3 regions of the Streptomyces sp. CRN 30 genome follow, and region 1 is predicted to be linked to each of the others. Evidence: riboswitches for the same ligand, from Rfam matches in the RefSeq annotation. Region 1 holds a riboswitch; each other region holds the start of a gene.

Region 1 (4,842 bases):
GGGCCAGAGGACCGTCGGAGGAGGCGCGCTCCATGGGCAAGAACGAACCGTCCGCCCGCTACGTCCTGCCGGAGTTCACCGAACGCACCGGCGCAGGGGTGCGGACGCTCGATCCGTACGCGAAGCTGCTGGCGGAACGGATCGTGTTCCTGGGGACCCCGATCGACGACCGCTCGGCGAGCGACGTGACGGCGCAGTTCATGTATCTCGAGCACGCGGCGCCGGACCGGGACATCTCGCTCTACATCAACTCACCCGGCGGCTCGTTCAGCGCGATGACGGCCGTCTACGACACGATCCAGTACGTCTCCTGCGACGTGGAGACCATCTGCCTCGGCCAGGCCGCCTCGGCCGCCGCGGTGCTGCTGGCCGGCGGGACGCCGGGCAAGCGGTACGCCCTGCCCGGCGCCCGCGTGCTGGTGCACCAGCCGTCGCTGCCCGAGCCGGTCGAGGGACAGGCGAGCGACCTCGCCCTCCGGGCCGACGAGTTGCTGCGCAACCGCGCGACGCTGGAGGGGATGCTCGTACGGCACACCGGCCGGAGCCCGGAGCAGGTGCGGGCCGACATCGAGCGGGACACGGTCCTGGACGCCGCCGGAGCCGTGGCGTACGGCCTGGTGGACCGGGTCGTCGAGAGCCGCAAGGCCTCCCGCGCCCTGCCCGGTGGGAGGTGAGCCGCCGGTGCTGCCCCCCGAACTGCCACCGCTGCCCGCGCTGACCCGTGCCGAGGCGGAGCTGATCGACCGGTACCTCGACGTGGTCGACCTGCTGGGCCGGATCAACCCGGCGCGCCCGGGCGACACCTACCGCGGACTGCGCGCCGCACAGGCCCTGGTGGGCAGGGCGACGGCCCTGCGCACCGCTCTCGAACTGATGCACAAGCGAGGGGAGAGCGAGTTGCACGCCCCGACCCTCGCACGCGCCCTGCGGGTGCTCGACGGCGAACGGCGCACCACCCGTGTCACCGTGCCACCGGAACCGGGCGGCTGACGCGGGTTCCCCACCACGGGAGTACGGCACGAGGGCCCGGCACGGGGCGCACGCCGCTCCCGTCGGCGCATCCGGCACGGAGCGCGCGCGGACCGGACCGCATACCCACGAACGGCCTAAGGGCCCGTCCTCCCCAAGACGCGCAGAAGTTGCGCACTCCGTCCGCACCAGGGACTCAGCCGCCGCGCCGCCCCTGGTGCGAGGACCTCGGCTCCCTCGGCCCGCGTCGCCGGAAGGGGCTGTCCACCCGAACAGGTGAGTGGTGAGTAACCCCACAAATCTCCGATTCCGCTCGGTGATTGCGACATTCGTGCGTCAAGATCCCTACCGACGACAAGCCCCCGCCGCAGCGGCGGGGCGGTCCGGGCGGACGCCGAGTCCTGCCACCGCACGGATGACGGGTCGACAGAAGTGGATCGGCAGGAGTGGAGGACCCGAGCACGACGGGCCGCCGGGACGAACACCGTTCCGAGTGGTCCTTGGGGTGAAGCCACGTCATGACGTGGCCGGGCTACTTCGCCAGCCCGAATCCGACAGGTCATCCTTCACAGGCGGCTGACGAAGGGTTGCGCATGACTGCGCTCAATCGTGTCCCGTCGCTGCTCGGCCGGGCCGGCACCGCATCGTTCCTCACCATCGCCGCCGTGGGCGGCAGCCTCGTGGTCCCGGGTGTCGCCACCCAGGCCGAGGCGACCTCGCCGGCGTCGAAGGCGCTGAAGATCGCGGCGTCGAAGCAGGGCGCCCCGTACGCGTGGGGCGCCACGGGCCCGAACCGGTTCGACTGCTCCGGGCTGACGCTGTACGCGTACAAGAAGGCGGGCAAGAAGCTGCCCCGCACCGCCGCGCAGCAGTACAACAAGACCAAGAAGATCTCCGCATCCAAGCGCAAGCAGGGTGACCTGGTCTTCTTCCACTCGGGCAAGAACGTGTACCACGTCGGCATCTACGCCGGGAGCGGCAAGCTCTGGCACTCCCCGAAGAGCGGGGACGTGGTGCGCAAGTCGAAGATCTGGACGAAGAGCGTCTGGTACGGCCGGGTGGCGTGACCTGCCCGGGGCGACGGCTTCCCGTGCCGTCGCCCCTCCTCGGTCCCGGCCCGGCACACCCACGACGTGCCTGGTGGGACGCGTCCCGTGCGGGCGTGACCACGCCCGGACGGGTTACACGTTCCCCCATGGCCGACCACCAGAGCTCGCACACGGGACGCAACGAGACGCCGCTCGAGAGAGCCGACCGCAACTTCATCGAGCTGCTCCAGGAACTGCGCGTCACCCAGACCGGGGTGCAGGTCCTCTTCGCCTTCCTGCTGTCGATGGCGTTCACCCAGCGCTTCGAGTCGCTGGACACCTTCCAGCTCGCCACCTACGTGACCACGCTGCTGCTGGCCCTGCTCTCGGCCATCATCTTCGTCGCGCCGGCCGCCCTGCACCGCTCCCTCTTCCAGCAGAACGCCAAGCCGCTGATCGTCCGGGTCTCCGACCGGCTGGCCACCGTCGGCATGGTGGTGCTGATGCTGGCGTTCACGGGATCGGTCACCCTCGTCGTGGACGTGGCGCTGGACCGCGGGGCCGGCATCGCCGCCGGAGCGGGCACCTTCCTCGCCTGCACGGGCCTGTGGGGCGTACTGCCCCGCCTGGTCCTCCGGTCGGGATCCCGCGACGACGCCGACGAGACGTCCGCCGGGGCACCGGAGACGGTGTCGTCGTCCCGGGGACCGCGCGAGCCGATCCACTGACCCCCCGCCGCCCGGGCCCGCTCAGGGGTCCTGCTGCCCGGCCGCCGTCAGCGGCGGCTGCGCCGACGTCACCCAGGGCAGTTCGATGGCCACCGTCTTGCCGCCCTCCCGGGTGGGTCTCATGCTCAGTCTGCCTCCGCACTCGGCGGTCAGCCAGCGGATGATGACCATGCCGCGGCCGTTGTCCTGCTGCACGGCCGCGGGCAGCCGTTTCGGGAACCGCGGGTGACTGTCGGTGACACCGATGTGCAGGTGCTCGTCGCGGTCGAGCGCGATGTCCACGGTGAACGTGGGCGACTGTCCGAAGGTGTGCTGGACGGCGTTGGTGGCGAGTTCGGAGACGATCAGCCGTACGGTCTCGCCGATCTCGGCGTCGCTCGGCAGGCCCCATTCGGACAGGACACCGGCGACATAGGTGCGGGCCGCGGAGACCGAGGCCGGGTCGCTCGGCAGAGTGACGGATGCTTCCTGGTGGTCTGCCATAACCACGTCGTCCCTTTCCCACGAGACCGCCGGTCCGCCACGGAAGGAAGGATTCGGGTACGGTCCCGGACTGGTGCTTCGCGCCAGATTGCCATCACTGAGGGTGCTCGCGGCACCGATCCGCCAAGATGTGCATATATCTGTCGCTCGAAGCGGTGAACTCTCCGACGACCGACCGTATTTGGGCGGCCCCATTGGTCCATCCTCTACCGTCGCCCCGACACCGCGGCCGGGCGGAAGGAGAGACCCATGCAATACGGTCCTGCGGTGCGCCGTCGCAAGCTCGGTACCGAACTGCGCCTGCTGCGCTGCCGCTCCGGCCTCACCAGCATCGAGGCGGCCCGGCTCGTCGGCTGGCACCAGTCGAAGGTGAGCCGGATCGAGACGGGTTCCAGCGGGGTGAAACCGGCCGACGTCCGCCGGCTGCTCGACGCGTACGGGGTGGCGGACACCGAACTGCGCGAGCTGCTGCTGGCGTTGGCGGGCGGCGAGGACGGCGGCGGTCGGCAGAACTGGTGGCACGCCTACCGTGGGGTGCTGCCGCCGACGTACCGCGATTTCATCAGCCTCGAGTCGCAGGCCGGCGGGATGTGCACGCTGGAGACCTCGGTGGTGCCGGGCCTGCTGCAGACGCCCGAGTACGCCCGTGCGGTGACCCGGGCCACGCTGGAGGGGCTGGCGGACGACAAGCTGGACGCGCTGGTGGAGGTGCGCATCGCACGCCAGGACGTGCTGCGCGCGGACCCGCCGCTGCGGCTGGACGCCGTCCTGGACGAGGCGGTGCTGCGCCGGCGGGTCGGCGGGCCCGAGGTCATGGCACGGCAGTTGCAGCGGCTCCGGGAGGCGGCGGCGCTGCCTCAGGTAAGGCTGCAGGTATTGCCGTTCACCGCGGGGGAACACATCGGCCTCACCGGTCCTTTCGTCATCTTCTCGTTCTGCAACACGGCCGATCTGGACGTTGTCGTGCTCGACCACTTGACGAGTAGCCTCTACCTCGAACGGAAAGAAGACCTCCAGGCCTATGTGGAGGCCTTCAACGCCCTTCGCTTCCACGCCCTTTCGCCCGAGGAATCGTTGGATTACATCGCCGGGATAGCCGCCGGCGCATAAGGAGGCACCATGTCAGCTCTGCCTCGTCATGTCCCTTCGAGCACCGCGCTGCACGATGTGCAATGGCTGCGCAGCAGTCGCAGCACGGGAATGAACAACTGCGTCGAGACGGCGCGCCCGCATACCGGCTCCCGCGCCGGTCTGGTGGCCGTCCGCGACTCGAAGAACACGACGGGACCCGCTCTGCTGTTCACCCCCGAAAGCTGGGAGGAATTCATCTCCGCGCTCCGGTGACAAGTGACTTCCTGTCACCCGTCACCGCCGGGAATCTCGACGCACGGCCGTGTCACGCCGACTCACGGCCGCGTCCCGCAGATCACCGCGACGGCCCGGTCCAGCTGCCCGTCGGTGAGATCCGCCCGGGCGGTCAGCCGCAGCCGTGACACCCCGTCGGGCACGGACGGTGGGCGGAAGCAGCCGACGGCGAGACCTGCCGCCCGGCAGTCGGCCGCCCACCGTACGGCCCGCTCGGGCGAAGGGGCGCGTACGGACACCACGGCGGCGTCGGGCCGCACGGCATCGAG
Region 2 (4,842 bases), on a different contig from region 1:
CGTACTGCTGAGGGATGACATACGGAGGCGGCGCCTTCCCCGCCCCGTAGGGGTCGCCGGGAGGGCGCCGCGTCCACCGTCCTGCGGTGCGGGGCGTACGCCACGCACCCTCGGCCGTCAGCCGGCCCGGTGCACCACCGCGTCGCACAGTTCCACGAGCGCGCTCTTGGCGTCGCACTCCGGCAGCGGCGCCAGTGTCGACCGGGCCTCCTCCGCGTACCGCACGGTGTCCCGCCGGGCCTGCTCCAGCGCCGGGTGGGCCCGCAGCCGGGACAGCGCGTCGGCGAGGCGCGCGTCGTCGGTCAGGTCGCCGTCCAGCAGCTCGCACAGCTCGGCGTCCTCGGCCAGCCCCAGCCGCGCGGCCCGCTCCCGCAGCCGCAGCACCGGCATCGTGGGGACACCCTCACGCAGATCGGTCCCCGGCGTCTTCCCCGACTCGCGGGTGTCGGAGGCGACGTCCAGCACGTCGTCCGCCAGCTGGAACGCGATGCCCAGCCGCTCCCCGTACTGCGTCAGCACGTCCACGACCGTCTCGTCGGCGCCGGACATCATCGCCCCGAACCGTCCGGAGACGGCCACCAGCGAGCCGGTCTTCCCGCCGAGGACCTCCAGGTAGTGCTCGATGGGGTCCCGCCCGTCGCGCGGCCCGACGGTCTCCAGGATCTGCCCGGTGACCAGCCGTTCGAACGCCTCGGCCTGGATCCGGACCGCCTCGTGCCCCAGGTCGGCCACCACGTGCGAGGCCCGGGCGAACAGGAAGTCCCCGGTCAGCACGGCGACGGAGTTGCCCCAGCGGGCGTTCGCGCTCGGCACCGCGCGGCGCACGTCCGCCTCGTCCATCACGTCGTCGTGGTACAGCGTGGCCAGGTGCGTCAGCTCGACGACCACGGCGGAGGGCACGATGCCCGGCGCGTGCGGGTCCCCGAACTGCGCCGCGAGCATCACCAGCAGCGGCCGGAACCGCTTCCCGCCCGCCTTCAGCAGGTGCTGCGCGGCCTCCTGGATGAAGGGGACCTCGCTCTTCGTGGCCTCGAACAAACCTTCCTCGACGGCCGTCAATCCGGCCTGGACATCGGCTTCCAGAGCCTGGTCCCGCACGCTCAGCCCGAACGGCTCGACGACGGTCACGAGAGGTCTCCTGTCTGCTGACGTCTGCTGACGGTCATACGGTCGGTCACACGGACGGTCACGGTCTCAAGGTCGATGACATAGTTTGTCGATCTGTCGCTGCCATCACCCGAGTCAGCGTATCCGGTCACCTTTCGATCACCACGAGCGCCCACCGGTCCACCCCGGGCGGCATCGGCACACACCGGTCATGTTCTTGATCAGCTGATACGTACGGACATGCCTCGACCCACACGGCTCCACCGGCGGCTCTCCTCACGGCCCCCGAGTGATCATCCCCGACACCCGGCGCATCCGCTCCGCGCCCGCTCCGCATACCCGGTGCGGACCATGTGTCACGGGCGCAGCCTCCCGTCACCGCCCCGTGACTCCCTGCCACCTTTACGCCACCCCCAGTCGCCGCTCCGCACGGACACCCTTCCCCCATGATCCTTCCAGCCCGTGAGTCGAGTCACACGGGGGCCTTTGTGACCACACCTTCGAAGCGCGAGCACTTTGCCTTTGCAGAAGGAAAGTTGGAGTCGACCGACCGGGCATTTCGATCTCCTTTAGCCCCGCCAGCACGTCACCAGAGAGACTCACGTCACCCATCCACCCTTGTTTCACCTGTGTGCTCTCGCATACGTTCACGTCCATCCGGGCGGAACGCCGAATCCTGCCGCCGCCCGCGACCCCTTTGACCGACTCACTCACGCAGGGCAGGAGCGGGGGACCCAGGCAAGCCGCCGGTCAGTAGGTCCGGACCGGCTCGGGGTGAAGCCGCGCACACCACTCGCCGCTCGTCATGCGTCGTGCGGGCCGTGCACGGCCGGGCACCTTTCCGCCCGAACCCGACAGCTCACCTCGCAGGCGCCGGAGAGGAAACGCGCCATGCCCGCACGAGGCAAGCACCGCCGCCCCAGAACCAGCCCGCTCGCCCGAGGTGTCCTCGCCGTCGCCGGAACCGGTGCGGCCGCCCTCGCCCTTCCGCTCATGGGCGCGACGAGCGCCAGTGCCGCACAGCCGGCCCAGGTCCGGACCGCACCCCAGGCCGCCGCCCCGACGTACACCGTGCTCGCGGGCGACACGCTCACCGGGATCGCGGACGAGCACGCCGTCGACGGCGGCTGGCGACAGCTGTACGAGGACAACCGCGCGGTCGTCGGTGACGACCCGCAACTCATCCGCCCGGGTCTGGAACTCACGGTCGGTGCGGCCGGGGAGTCCGGCACGGACACGGCGACCGCGGTCACCCCCGCCTCCGTCACGACCTACGCCGACAACCTCGACGGCTGGATCCGTGAGGCCCTGGACGTCATGGGGCAGAACGGCATACCGGGAACGTACGACGGCATCCACCGCAACGTCATGCGCGAGTCGTCCGGCAACCCGCAGGCCATCAACAACTGGGACTCGAACGCCGCGGCGGGCACCCCGTCCAAGGGCCTGCTCCAGGTCATCGACCCGACGTTCGCCGCGTACCACGTCTCCGGCACGGTGTACGACCCGTACGACCCGGTCTCGAACATCGTGGCGGCGTGCAACTACGCCGCCGCGCGGTACGGCTCGATCGACAACGTCTTCGGTCCGTACTGACCCGGCTCCCCGGCGTGGCCACACCCGGCCACGGCAACGCTCACCCCGGAAACAGCCGCTCCAGCACCACGGCGACCCCGTCCTCCTCGTTCGACAGGGTCACCTCGTCGGCGACGGCCTTGAGTTCCGGGTGGGCGTTGCCCATGGCCACCCCGCGTGCGGCCCAGCCGAACATGGGGATGTCGTTCGGCATGTCACCGAAGGCGACGGTGTCCGCCGGGCTCACCCCGAGCCGCCGGGCGGCCCTGTCCAGGCCCGTCGCCTTCGTGACGCCACATGGCTGAAGTTCGACGGTCCCGGGCCCCGACATGGTGACCGTCGCCAGCGAGCCGACCACTCGGCGGGCCGCCGCCGTCAACTCGTCGTCGCTCAGCGTGGGGTGACGCAGCAGCACCTTGCTGATGGGCGCGCCCCACAGTTCCTCGCGCCGCCGCACCGGTACGGCGGGAAGCATCGGCTGCGGCATCAGGTAACCCGGCTCGATGAGGGTGCTCCCCTCCGCCCCGTCCTGGTCGACGGCCGCGTACACCTCCCCGACCTCGGCCTCGATCTTCTCCAGCGCGGTCTCCGCGAGTTCCCTGTCCAGGGTCACGGACCAGATCAGCCGATCCGCGCCGGCGTCGTACAGCTGCGCGCCCTGCCCGCACACCGCAAGCCCCCTGCTGCCGAGCTCCCGCAGCAGGGGGCGTACGAGTGGGGCGGGCCGTCCCGTCGCGACCAGGTGCCGCGCACCGGCGGCCGCAGCTCTCGCGAGAGCGGAGCGGGACCTGGCGGAGAGCGTGTGGTCGCCGCGGAGCAGCGTTCCGTCCAGGTCAGTGGCGATGAGGGCGTACACGGTGCGCGGCGTCATGATCAGAGAATACGGACCGGCAGGGCTCATCCGTCCGGCGCTAACCGGACGACGTACCCCCTTGCGGCACCGTGAACTCCCGCCCCCGGACAGCGCGGTTCACGGTGGCACGCACCGCGTCCCACCGCTCACCGGTGGGCGGCCGCCAGGTGCCTGACCAGCCGCCGCGAGGCGAACTCCGTGCCGCACACGAACCGCATCACCGGCCCGTACGAGGCCGCCGCGGGCAGCCCCGTGAAGTACAGCCCGGGCACCGACGAGCGATATCCGGCCCCGAGCCGCGGTGCTCCCCGGCTCACCGCCAGCTCCGTACGCAACTCGTGGCCGATGAAGTCCATCGCCGCCAGGTCCACCCGGTAGCCCGTGGCCGCGATCACGTGGTCGGCCGACAGTTCCTCCATGCGCCCCTCGTGGGTGCGCACCACCAGCGTCGGGCGCCCGTCGATGCCGCCCGCGCGCACGATCCGCTGCACCTCCCGTACCTGCACCGTGCCCTCGAACCGGTCCCGCAGCCACCAGGCGCCGAGCGGCCCGAGCACCCGGCGCACGAGGAGGTGGCGGGCGCCGGCGGGCAGCCGGCGGTAGGGGTGCGGGTAGTAGCTGAGCGCCCAGAGGGACCAGGCCCGGCCGAACGGCGACTCGGGCCGGAGCCTCGGCTGCCGCCACGGCGGATCACCGAAGGCCACCTTGCCGCGCCCGCGCGCGACCACCCGTACCCGCGCTCCGGCCTCCGCCGCCAGCACCGCCGTCTCCAGCGCGGACTGCCCGGCGCCGACCACGAGCAGGTCCTTGCCCGCGAACCGGTCGAGGTCGTGGTGGTGCGAACTGTGCGAGAGGGGTCCGGTGGGAGTGGGCCCGTCGGGGGCGGCGCCCGCGAGCTCGGGCGGGAGGTGGGCGAGGCCGGACAGGCCGGTCGCCACCACGACAGCCCGCGCGGTGAACGACTCCCCGGAGTCCAGCTTGAGTTCGAACCCCTTCCCGTCCGCGCGCCGGTCCACGGACACGACCCGCACCCGCTCCAGGTCGGGCACCAGCCGCTGCTGGAACCACGACCCGTAGTCGATGAACGTCTCCACGGGGATGACGTCCTCGTCCCGCGCCAGCCGCGGTGTGCCCGCCGCGTCGCAGTAGTCGGTGAGGGTGTGACCGCCCTGCGGCGCGTCGATGGCCGAGGCGGCCGGTGTCGATTTGAGGAGCATCCCGGCGGGCATGTTCTCCCGCCAGCTCACCATGGGTTCACCGAAGACGCGTGTCGGAATGCCACGCCCCCGCAGGTGGGCGGCGGTGGA
Region 3 (4,842 bases), on a different contig from region 1:
CCGGGCTCGCGCCAGGCGGTGACCACCCGGCGTACCCCGGCGTCCAGGATCAGCCGGGCGCAGGGCGACGGGCGGGAGGCCCGGCGGGCGCAGGGCTCCAGGCTGCTGTAGACCGTGGCGCCGGCCAGGCGCGGATCGGCGGGGTCCAGCTTCGCCAGGGCGGCCTCCTCGGCGTGGACCACGGGGTCGCCGCCCTCCCGGGAGTGGCCGCGGGCCAGCTCCGTACCGTCGGCGGCGACGACCACCGCGCCCACGCTGAACGCGGTCCGCGAGGGCGGGCAGTCGGCCGCCAGTTCGCACGCGAGCGCCAGCCACTGCCGGTCGGCGGCGGACGCCGACGTGCCGGTGCCGGGCACCGTGGGGGCGTACCGCAGGAGCACGACGTCACCGATCGGCCGGGTCTCCAGCAACCGGAGCCGGCTGCGCGGGCCGCCGGGGTACGGTCCGGTGCCGAACATCCGGGGGGCGTCCGGCTCGCCGACGAGGAGGGGGGCCACGACGAGCTGGAGTTCGTCGGCGAGGCCCTGCCCGAGCAGCTGGGTGTGGATGCGCCCGCCGCCCTCCACCATGAGGCGCCGGACGCCGCGTGCGGTGCCGAGGTGGTCGAGGACGGCGCGCCACTCCAGGTCGGGGCCGACGGGGACCACGTCGGCCGGCAGTCCGAGGCCGCGCAGCCGCTCGGCGCCCCGGTCGGTCGTGTAGACCGCCTTCTCGCCGCCGGTGTGCCAGAACCGCGCCGCCGGGTCGAGGTTCCCGGCCGCGGTGACGGTGACCTTCAGCGGGTACTCCGGGAGGCCGGCGGCGACCCGGGCCGCGCGCCGGTCGGGCGAGTTGACCAGGAGGCGGGGGTTGTCGGCGCGCAGGGTGCCCGCGCCGACGAGGATGGCGTCGCTCGCCGCCCGCACCTCGTCGACCCGGTCGAAGTCGGCCGCGTTCGAGAGCAGCAGCCGTTCGGGTCCGGTGTCGTCGAGGAAGCCGTCGAGGGAGACGGCCGCGGACAGCAGGACGTGGGGGTGGGGCATGGGCGTACTCCTGTGGTCATCCCGCTCGTGCGGATGCGACGCTGCCGGAACGCTGGTTCAACTTTTAAGCAATTACTACACTGTCCGCATGACGACCCGCTGGCTCACCGCCGAGGAACAGCGTGCCTGGCGCGCGTACGTCGCCGCCTCGCTGCTCCTGGAGGACGCGCTCGACCGGCAGCTCCAGCGGGAGGCCGGCCTGCCGCACCTGTACTACACCGTCCTGGCCTTCCTCTCCGAGGCACCGGAGCGGCGGCTGCGGATGACCGATCTCGCCGAGGCGCTGAAGATCACGCGCAGCAGGCTCACGTACGCGGTGACGCGCCTGGAGAGGGACGGGGCGGTACGGCGCGAGGAGTGCCCCTCGGACCGGCGGGGCAGTGTCGCGGTGCTCACGGACGAGGGGCAGGCGCTGCTGGAGCGAGCGGCGCCGGGGCACGTCGACACCGTGCGCCGGGCGGTCTTCGACCACCTCACGGCGGAGCAGGTGGAACAGCTGGAGCGGATCTGCCTGAGTGTGGCGGAGGCCGTCCAGGGCGACGGACCGCGGGCCGTGCGGCCGCCCGACGAACTGCCGTGGCGCAGGAGGTCCTGCCCTTCCGCGTGACGGGGTGCGCCTGCCGTGGCTCACTCCGGACGGTCGCCGGTCGGTCACCCGAACTGGTTGCTTGAACTTTAAAGCAGAGCTAGAGTCCTGTGCGCCGCCGTGCTTCAAAAGTGAAGCAAGGACCCGCTGCAACGGAGACCCGCATGACCGACCTCCCCGTCGCCACCCCGCGCGCCCGCGTCCGGGTGCCGCTGCGCTTCCACGACGGCTACTCCGTCGACGCCGAACTGGTCACCTTCCACGGACTGGCCGACGGCCAGGAGCACGTGGCCGTCGTCCTCGGCGAGCTCGCGCCCGGCGCGACGCCGCTGGTCCGGCTGCACTCCGAGTGCCTGACCGGGGACGTCTTCGGCTCGGCGCGCTGCGACTGCGGCCCGCAGCTGCGGGAGGCGGTGGAGCGGATCGCCGACCGCGGCGGAGTGCTCCTCTACCTCCGTCAGGAGGGCCGGGGCATCGGTCTCTACAACAAGCTCGACGCGTATGCGCTCCAGGACGAGGGCCTCGACACCTACGCCGCCAACGCGGCCCTCGGCCTGCCCGAGGACGGCCGGGACTACACCGCCGCCGCCCAGATGCTGCGGGCGCTCGGCCTCGACGGGCTCGACCTGCTCTCCAACAACCCCGACAAGGCGCGGCAGCTGCGCGACCTGGGGGTCGAGGTCCGTGACCGCGTCGCCACGGGCGTCTTCACGACCGACCACAACGTCCGGTACCTGCGGGCGAAGGTCCTCCAGACCCAGCACACCCTGCCGCTGGCGGAGTTGACGATGCCGGCGATGCCGACGTCGTCGCCGGCGCTGACCGGCCTGACGGAACGCACGGCGGGCTGACCGGGCCGCGAGGCCGTCACCAAGCGTGTCCGGGCGACTCCCGCCGCATAACAACTGACGCACCATCAGAAACTTGGATGTTTCCCGGCCGGAGGCAACTCGCCCGATTTCCGCATGCCATGACCCTTTGGTCCGGCGCGAAAGTCGCAACGATCACATGGAACTGCTTGGAATACGGCCTGCGCGTCTATTAACGTTCGATAACGCAGCGCGGTAGTCCCAGCCGTCACAAGAGACGGCTCCGTGCGCACGCGCCGAATCCCGCAAGGGAACCGGGGAACCACCAATTGGGGTGAATCGTGCGGATATCGCCGTGGAGACACGGCCGGTATACGCGCGTAGGAGACCTTCCTGTTCCGAACCCGTCAGCTAACCCGGTAGGCGAGAAGGAAGGAAAGGAGTACGCCTACGTGGCGTCCAACCGGCCTGCGACCGAAACTCCGGTCGACCCCTTCATGCCGAGCCAGAAGAACGGCGACACTTTCGGCTACGGCACCTACAACGGTGAGAACGAGGGTCCCTGGCAGGAGTGGAACCCCACGGCGGACTCCGTCCGTCCCGTGCGCGGCCGGCACCGCGTGGCCAAGCAGCGCGGCGGTGGACTCGCCCGCAGCTCCACCGTTCTCGGCGTCGGCGTCATAGCCGCGGTCGGCGCGGGCGGCATGGCCACCGCGCAGACCGGCAAGCCCCCGGTGTCCATATCGATGCCCGACCTGCCGAACGTCGGATCGGTGTTCGCCGCCGACACCGACGAGGAGCCCCAGGGCTCCGCCACCGCGCTCAGCACCGCCGGCCTCACCGTCGCCGACGGCGAGCAGGGCACCTCGGACGCCGGCGAGGTGCTGCGCGCCCGCATCATGCAGCAGGCCGAGTCGCAGCAGGACCAGGTCGACGCCGCCGCCGCGGCCGCCGCCGAGGAGAAGGCCGCGCTGGAGGCCGCCGAGCGCGCCGCCGAGGAGCGGAAGGCCGCCGAGGAGAAGGCCGCCGCCGAGAAGAAGAAGGCGGAGGAGGAGGCCGCGAAGAAGGCCGAGGCCGAGCGCCTCGCGAAGCTCGCCCGGCAGTTCGTGCTCCCGACCTCCTCGTACACCATCACCTCGACCTTCGGTCAGGCCGGCGCCTACTGGTCCTCCGGCTACCACACCGGCATCGACTTCGCCGCGCCCACGGGCACCCTGCTCAAGGCGGTCCACAGCGGCACGATCACGCAGGCGGGCTACGACGGCTCGTACGGCTACAAGACCGTGCTCACCCTCGACGACGGCACCGAGATCTGGTACGCCCACCAGTCCTCGATCAGCGTCAGCGTCGGCCAGAAGGTCGCGACCGGCGACGTCATCGGCCGCGTGGGCGCCACGGGCAACGTCACCGGCGCCCACCTGCACATGGAGGTCCACCCCGGCGGCAGCGGCTCGGGCATCGACCCGATGGCGTGGCTGCAGAGCAAGGGCCTCAACCCCTGACGTCACCCCTGGCGTAGCTCCTGCGGGCTGCTCACTGTTCACGATTCTTCGGCCGGACGTACGCAATGCGTACGTCCGGCTCGGACGTTGAAGTGAAGCATGACTTCTCTTCGCAAGCTCGGCTCGTCCGACCTCGAGGTGTTCCCGCTCGCCCTCGGCGGCAACGTCTTCGGCTGGACCGCCGACGAGGCACGGTCCTTCGCCGTGCTCGACGCCTACACGGCCGCCGGCGGCAACGCCGTGGGCGATCTGACGCTCACCGACGAGGAGCTCGCCCGGCTCACGGAGGCGTCCGAGGCACGCTGACGGCGCCGGTGCGGCAGGGGCCGTGTCCCGCGAGCGGCGGCTGTCCGCGTGACGTCTACGACCGGTAGGGGTTGTGGTCGTGCGCGGAGTGCGTGCTGTACGCGGGATACGGCTCGGGCCCGGAGTGGGGCGCGACCGGGCCGGGCTGGTGCACCGGTGCGTAGCCGTAGCCGTACCCGTACCCGTGGCCATGGGTGTGCGCGTACGCCGGCCAGGCCGCCGCGGGGCCCGGTGCCACGGCCCGCGCCGCGTAGCCGAACGCCGGCCGCGCGATCTCCCGGCGCCGCCACAGCTCGAAGAGCAGTTCCCGTTCCCGTACGACGAAGTCGGCGCCCGCCCGGCCCCGGCGCCCACGGCGCCGCAGGAGGGCGAGCGAGGTCGCGTACGTCTCGTACTCGGTGACCGCGCGGGCCGCCGCCGGGCCCCCGTGGTGCCCGGCGTGGTCGCGGGCCAGCCGCCGTGCCCGCAGGCTGCCGAGGGCGTACGGCTCGGCCGGCGTGAGCCAGCCGGCGGCCACGTAGGCGGGCAGTTCCTCGCGCACGGTCCGCAGCTCCCGCTGCCGCGCCCAGATGACCAGCCAGGTCAGCAGTCCGAACGCGGGCATCATGAAGGCCGTG

What was found. Region 1 has a riboswitch for cyclic di-AMP ahead of UW392_RS63715 (C40 family peptidase). Riboswitches for the same ligand answer to the same signal wherever they lie in the genome.
Region 2: it holds a riboswitch for cyclic di-AMP, as region 1 does, so the genes downstream of both, UW392_RS21295 (LysM peptidoglycan-binding domain-containing protein) here and UW392_RS63715 (C40 family peptidase) in region 1, are expected to answer to the same signal.
Region 3: it holds a riboswitch for cyclic di-AMP, as region 1 does, so the genes downstream of both, UW392_RS02040 (M23 family metallopeptidase) here and UW392_RS63715 (C40 family peptidase) in region 1, are expected to answer to the same signal.

Annotation. Positions count from the first base shown of each region.
Region 1 is NZ_JAVRHI010000550.1:3,150-7,991, forward strand. Features, by position in the region: gene UW392_RS63705 (ATP-dependent Clp protease proteolytic subunit) at 33-674, shown strand; gene UW392_RS63710 (hypothetical protein) at 682-990, shown strand; cyclic di-AMP (ydaO/yuaA leader) riboswitch at 1,352-1,559, shown strand; gene UW392_RS63715 (C40 family peptidase) at 1,563-2,036, shown strand; gene UW392_RS63720 (DUF6328 family protein) at 2,165-2,725, shown strand; gene UW392_RS63725 (ATP-binding protein) at 2,747-3,208, opposite strand; gene UW392_RS63730 (helix-turn-helix transcriptional regulator) at 3,458-4,318, shown strand; gene UW392_RS63735 (DUF397 domain-containing protein) at 4,328-4,552, shown strand; gene UW392_RS63740 (8-amino-7-oxononanoate synthase) at 4,615-4,842, opposite strand, start outside.
Region 2 is NZ_JAVRHI010000202.1:28,562-33,403, forward strand. Features, by position in the region: gene UW392_RS21290 (polyprenyl synthetase family protein) at 118-1,128, opposite strand; cyclic di-AMP (ydaO/yuaA leader) riboswitch at 1,797-1,993, shown strand; gene UW392_RS21295 (LysM peptidoglycan-binding domain-containing protein) at 1,999-2,703, shown strand; gene UW392_RS21300 (HAD family hydrolase) at 2,744-3,553, opposite strand; gene UW392_RS21305 (FAD-dependent oxidoreductase) at 3,682-4,842, opposite strand, start outside.
Region 3 is NZ_JAVRHI010000017.1:16,790-21,631, reverse strand. Features, by position in the region: gene UW392_RS02055 (dihydrofolate reductase family protein) at 1-1,022, opposite strand, end outside; gene UW392_RS02050 (MarR family winged helix-turn-helix transcriptional regulator) at 1,111-1,629, shown strand; gene UW392_RS02045 (GTP cyclohydrolase II) at 1,773-2,459, shown strand; cyclic di-AMP (ydaO/yuaA leader) riboswitch at 2,702-2,858, shown strand; gene UW392_RS02040 (M23 family metallopeptidase) at 2,870-3,919, shown strand; partial or broken gene UW392_RS02035 (aldo/keto reductase) at 4,019-4,162, shown strand; gene UW392_RS02030 (PrsW family intramembrane metalloprotease) at 4,281-4,842, opposite strand, start outside.